DNA from 2 places in the Wansuia hejianensis genome. Region 2 is predicted to be linked to the other one. Evidence: riboswitches for the same ligand, from Rfam matches in the RefSeq annotation. Region 2 holds a riboswitch; the other holds the start of a gene.
The links. A riboswitch is a leader RNA that binds a small molecule or an ion and turns the genes downstream of it on or off. The one in region 2 is predicted to bind cobalamin.
Positions count from the first base shown of each region.

Region 1: linked by a shared signal. The riboswitch ahead of H9Q79_RS13355 (ABC transporter substrate-binding protein) and the one ahead of H9Q79_RS03970 (energy-coupling factor ABC transporter permease) in region 2 are both predicted to bind cobalamin.

Region 1 covers NZ_CP060635.1:2,893,182-2,896,303, reverse strand. The annotation lists gene H9Q79_RS13360 (LysR family transcriptional regulator) at 1-833, shown strand, start outside; cobalamin riboswitch at 940-1,123, shown strand; gene H9Q79_RS13355 (ABC transporter substrate-binding protein) at 1,255-2,361, shown strand; gene H9Q79_RS13350 (FecCD family ABC transporter permease) at 2,380-3,122, shown strand, end outside.
Region 2 covers NZ_CP060635.1:846,479-849,600, reverse strand. The annotation lists gene H9Q79_RS03975 (leucine-rich repeat domain-containing protein) at 1-462, opposite strand, end outside; cobalamin riboswitch at 608-793, opposite strand; cobalamin riboswitch at 1,410-1,596, shown strand; gene H9Q79_RS03970 (energy-coupling factor ABC transporter permease) at 1,747-2,499, shown strand; gene H9Q79_RS03965 (energy-coupling factor ABC transporter substrate-binding protein) at 2,496-2,813, shown strand; gene cbiQ (cobalt ECF transporter T component CbiQ) at 2,848-3,122, shown strand, end outside.

The DNA of each region.
Region 1 (3,122 bases), 1.9 Mb from region 2:
TCACCCAGGCTGCGGAACGGCTGTATATCGCCCAGCCCCTGCTCAGCAAGAAGATGATCGCCCTGGAGGAGCAGCTGGGGCTTCCGCTGCTGGCCCGGGAGGGGCGCAGCGTCCGGCTAACTAGGGCGGGGAAACACCTGTATGAGATGTGGAAGAAAATGCTGGACAGCTACAAACGGGACCTGGCGGAGGCCAGCCGCCTTCAGCGGTTTGAGATGAGCAATTTTTCCATCGGCTGTTTTCCCGTGCTGAATACCTCCGGATTTCTTTTTCCGTTTGTGGAAGGTTTGGCCCGGCGGAAGCCCGATTTGGACATTCGGGTCAAACGAGAGAACCGCGCCTTGCTGCTGGAGGACCTGCAGAAAAAGGAGCTGGACATGGCCTTTCTACTGGAAACGGATATTCCCGAGGGCCAGGACTGCTTTGAGACCAAGAAGGTGGGAACCTGCCCGCTGGTGGCGGTGGTTCATGAGAAAAGTCCTCTGGCAAAGCTATCCGCCATGACCTACGATGACCTGAACGGTCAGCGGCTGATTTTTGGACAGCCAGAGAACAGCCCTCAGAAGCAGTGCGGCATCCACCGTCTCTGCGTAGAACATCAGGTCAGGCCGGAATCGGTTCGTTATGTGAACAGCGATGTGACGGCTGTCGTACAGGTGGAAATCGGCCAGGGAATTACGCTGGGGCCGAGGCTTTTCTATCCTGAGGACAACCGCCGGGTGCGGCTGATTCCCTTCTGCGAGGAGCAGAGTATTATGGCGGTATGGAATAAAAGGGACATAGAGGAGGTCAAGAAACTGATTCGGGAATTTTTGAATGACAGCGCACGGTGAACGGCAGCGAACAATATGATTTTGGAATAAATATATGCCGATTTGATACTTTACAAAAAGAAGAAGAATCGGCTATACTTAGCCTGTACTTTCGAAAGTAAAACAGAATAGGGACAACTTGCAGGGTACACAGCTATGCTGTGTTGAAAAGGGAATGCAGTGAGAATCTGCGGCAGCCCGCTTTACTGTGATAATTATATCTGTTCCAAGACGCCACTGGGATTCGTTCCTGGGAAGGCGGAGCAGATGACGATTTCAGCCAGGAGACCTGCCTTGCGAGAAAAAACATTGCTTTTTGGTGGGAAAAAGAGTGGCCTGAGTTGGAAAACTGTGAATCGCCATTGTATGCAATGGGGGTTCTTTTTATTTGGGCAGACACAGAGCCAGAAGCATCTTTATGGAAGGACAGGAGGAAAAAATCATGAGTCGAATGAAAACAAGAATGTTGGCGGTAATGGCGGCGCTGTCTCTGGGAGCGGGACTGATGGCCGGATGCGGCGGAGGGGGCGATGCGTCCAGCTCCGGCTCGGCGGTCACATCCTCCGGGACGGAGGCTGCGGATTCTTCCGGCACATCATCGGAGTCGGCTTCTGTGAGTGCGTCGTCGGGGGAGGACAGCGCCGCGGATTCAGCCGCCTCGTCCGGCTCCTCCGGGGAGACGGCAGAGGCGTCCTATCCCCGGGAGCTTCAGGTATCCGAGGATACGACAGTTATACTGGAGAGCCGTCCGGAGCGGGTGGCGTCCCTAGTGTTCGGCACGGATGAAATGCTGCTGGGGCTGACGGACGCGGAATTTATTGCGGGCCTGTCGGGCCTGGACAACGGCTGCGCCTATCTGGCGGCCGATGCTTCGGTTTATGAGGATATTCCCAGAATCAACGAAAACGCGGAGATTCTGATGGACCTGGAGCCGGATTTTATCATTGGTTCCAGTTGGGTGGACGAGGACCTGAAGGCGCAGATTGCGGATAGCGGCATCCCCTTCTACGGCTATACGACGCCGAAAACCCTGGAGGAGCAGGTGCAGATTGTGAAGGATCTGGGCTACCTGCTGGGCGATGATGAAAAGACAGAGGCTCTGGTTCAGGATATGGAGGAACGGATTCAGGCGGTGGAGACCGTGGCGGACGGGATCGCGGAAGAGGATAAGGTCCGGGTTATGGCTTACAACATGCACGAGAGCAGCAATGCCCTGGGAACGATTTTCGACGATATGGTGACGACGGCGGGAGCGGTCAATGTGTCGTCTGAGGCCGGACTGGAGGGAACGGCGAAGATTTCCAAGGAACAGATCGTGGAAATGAATCCGGAGGTCATCATTCTGGTGGAGTGGGCTTCCGATACGGACGAGGAGTTCCAGGCCTTTGTGGAAACCCTGAAAAGCGACGAAAGCCTGCAGACGGTAGATGCGGTGAAGAACGGAAGAATTTACGCCTCCACGGACAACTCCATCACGAACGTTTCCCAGTTCGCGGTGGACGGGCTGGAGTTTATCGCAGAGAGTTGCTATCCGGATCTCTATAAATAATAAGGGAAGGCCTGGCATATGAGAAAAAAGCGCGTATTTATCGTTTTGGGCTTTGCGCTGGCCGTCATATTCATCCTGGGGCTGGTCATCGGTTCGGTGGCCATGCCTCTGGAGGAAACAGGGAAAATTCTGGCCAATGAGCTGTTCGGGGCAGAATTTCCGGTCTCGGAGGCGCGAACCAACATTCTCTTCAACATCCGTTTTCCACGGGTGCTGCTGAGCATGCTGACCGGCATGGGTTTCGCCGTATCCGGCGCGGTCATCCAGGGCGTGTACAAAAACCCTATGGCGGATACGGGTGTGCTGGGTATTACCAGCGGAGCCAGCCTGGGAGCTATTCTGGCCATTGCCACAGGGCTTTCGGCGGCCACCTTTCTGGCCATGCCGCTGATGGCGGTGGCGGGCGCGCTGTTGACGGCCTTCGGGGTGTTCAGCTTTTCATCGAGGAAGGGAAAGGTTTCCGTCCTCACGCTGGTGCTGGCGGGAATCGCCGTCAGCACCTTTTTGCGCGCCATGGTTTCGCTGATCCTGAGTTATATGGAAGAGGGACAGATGAAGGAATACCTATACTGGTCCATGGGAAGCCTGTCCTCCACCCGATGGGAACATGTGAAGCTGGTGGTTCTGCCGATTCTGCTGGGCACAACCTGGCTTTTCTGGCACGCACGGAAGCTGAATATCCTGATGCTTGGAGAGGAAGAGGCCCAGTCGGTGGGGCTAAACCCCTACCGGAGCCGGAAACAGTTCCTCTTTGTGACCAG
Region 2 (3,122 bases):
ATAGAATGTCCGGCTTCCAATCTCCTCAAGCTTTCCGGGAAATCGAATGTCCCTAAGACCTGCACATCCTGAAAACACTTCACTATCCAATAGCCTCATACCACATGCTTTTCGAAATATTACTGTCTGCAGCCTTTTGTTGTTCTGAAATGCTCCTGACTGTATTTTATAAAGAGAAGATGGAAAGTGAAGCTTTTTCAGCTTGCTGCAGCCACTGAAGGCTCTCTTGTCAATTTTTCTCAAATTCTCCAAACGGACAGTATTCAGGGAAGTACATCCCATAAAAGCCTCTTCACCGATCTGCCGGATATTTTCCAGATTAGCAGCCTGAATCCGAATATTATTTTTCATCGCATATTTTACAATTTTAGTATCCTGGCTGTCCATCGAAAACACTTTTTCTCTTAATGCTTTTTTCCCTGCCGCTTTGCTGCAGCGGCTTATCACCATTACACCCTCCATCTCAAATCCCTCCCTCAGGTAGCCCACATCTTTAGGATTAATCTTCAGCACAGGCAATGCACGTGATCACTGCCCAAAACTCATATGGCAAAAAAGGGTACAAAAAAGAAACGTCCTCTTGCCTTAGACATTTTCAAAGCTCACAGTGTGCATATCACCCACGTTTTGTGTTCTGGCTTTGGTTCACCCGCAGAATGCGCCTTCCCAGAATTTCTTGACCCCAGTGGCATTTGTGCATTCCTTGTCCCCATTCACAGCTCGGAAGATGAGTCGCTTTACAACGTTTCCTTTAAACAGAGATAACTCTCTGACCGTGGTGCAGCACTGCCCGCTCTTATTCAGATGCGGAGTATATGATTTTATTTTTTGCAATAAGAACAGCCGTTAAGCAAATATTATTCCAGGGCCTGCAAAGCTGCCTTTTATTACAGATAATCACTGCAAGTACAAAGAGCCCGGCTTGCCGGACTCCCGCGCCGGAGCGCTGCCGCCTCAGCGGCCATATTTCCTTAGCGCGCGTGTGCATCCCCCGGAAGGTTTTATTTCATAGGAGGAACTTTCCTATGAAACAAAAAAACTTCTCCTAAATTGGAGAAGCTCTGCTAAATTCAGTCTGTGCGTACTTCTCCTACACCGATCATATCCTCCTATCGATGTATTCTTAGAGAAAACAGTAGGTAATTGTGGGCTTTCCACACAATCGGGATCCCTCCCGTATGGCTCCGTAATTTCACCGGATTCCCTATTATCGCCTTCCGCCGGCAGACTGTATCCTGTTATTATTCAATTGCAAAAGATCAAAATATCAAACTTTTGATCTTATTTATGATACCTTCATTTTATTAGAAAGTCAAGAATATTGTGAAATAATTGTGTATTGAATTTTTGTAAAACCGGATGGGCCTGCGTTTACAGCTTGACAATCAAACATTTTGCCGATATACTAAAGTCAATTAAATGCAATGAGGTGTCTGTGTTTCATTCCACAGGATAATAGGGAAGCCGGGTTAGAATCCCGCACGGTCACGCCGCTGTAATTGCGTAGTCTTTGCCACATATGTCACTGGGCAACCGGGAAGACGGTAAAGATGATGATGCATGAGTCAGAAGACCTACCCATTGTATGTAATTATGCCATTGTTACGTGCGATGACAAGGCGTAAGACAGCCCGTTTCCGGCTGTCTGGGCCCATCTAAATCCAAGCAGTCAGATGCGGCTTTTTTTGTGCGCAAATTGCGTGCCGCCGGAAGAATGGAGCCGGCTCAGAATGAAAGGAGAAATGTATGAGCAAGAAACAAAAGAAACTCGTTGTACTGGCCGCCGCCCTGGCCCTCTGCTTCGGCATTGTGCCTGCTGCCAATGCCATGCACATTATGGAGGGATACCTGCCGCCGTCCTACTGTATCCTCTGGGGAGTAATCTGTATTCCCTTTTTACTGGCAGGATTTTTTAAGATTAACAAGACGGTGAAGGAAAACCGGAGAGCCCTGACGCTGATCGCAATATCCGGGGCGTTCATCTTTGTTATTTCTTCATTGAAGATCCCGTCAGTAACCGGGAGCTGCTCTCATATGACCGGAACCGGGCTCGGGGCAATTCTCTTCGGACCGGCTACCGTCAGCGTTTTGGGAATCATTGTCCTGCTGTTCCAGGCGATCCTGCTGGCACACGGCGGACTGACCACCCTCGGCGCCAACTGCTTTTCTATGGCAATTGCCGGACCCCTGGTATCCTTCGGTATCTACGCTGTCTGCAGAAAATGCAAGGCGAACCGCAGAATCAGCGTATTTCTGGCTGCCGCCATCGGTGATCTTTTTACATACTGTGTAACCGCCTTCCAGCTGGCAATCGCCCATCCTTCAGAGGCGGGCGGCGTCGGTGCATCCTTTGGAAAATTCCTTGCCGTCTTTGCACCCACCCAGGTGCCGCTGGCAGTGATCGAAGGCATCCTGACCGTTGTAATCATCATCGCCATGGAGTCCTTCGCAGCGAAGGAACTGAAGTCCATCGGCTTTATGAAGGAGGCAGCAGAATGAGTAAGAATAAAAAGACTGTAATCATCTTATTAATAGTAGCCGCTTTAATTGCCATCATCCCGTTTTTCGCTCTGAGAGGCGCCGAATTCGGCGGTTCCGATGACGCCGGAAGCCAGGTTGTGGAAGAAATGTCTCCTGGTTACGAACCATGGTTTACCCCGGTTCTGGAATCAGCCATCGGCGGAGAGCTTCCCGGTGAGATCGAAAGCCTTCTCTTCTGCGTGCAGACCGGCCTGGGAGTGGGGATTCTCTGTTTCTTCATCGGCAGATTTTATGAACGCAAGAAGCTCGGCAAAGTGAGCGAGGAACTATAGGCAAGCTGTATAGAACTCCAGAGGAATTCATTCCATGATAGTGATCGATAAACTATGTTACAACTCTAAATTAAGGTATGTGAACGCCGGTGAGAAATTTGCTTTCGCGCTGATCACACTCTGTATGTGTATCATCAGCCGTTCGATTCTCATGGCTGTTCTCGTCCTTATAGTGAACGGGATTCTGACAGTCGGAAAGGGCGGAATCCCGTTCTTCCGTTACTGGAAGCTGCTGATGATCCCCCTGGTATTCCTTCTGTTGTCCACTCTCGCAATACTCATCAACTTCTCAAAAACACCGCTGGACGC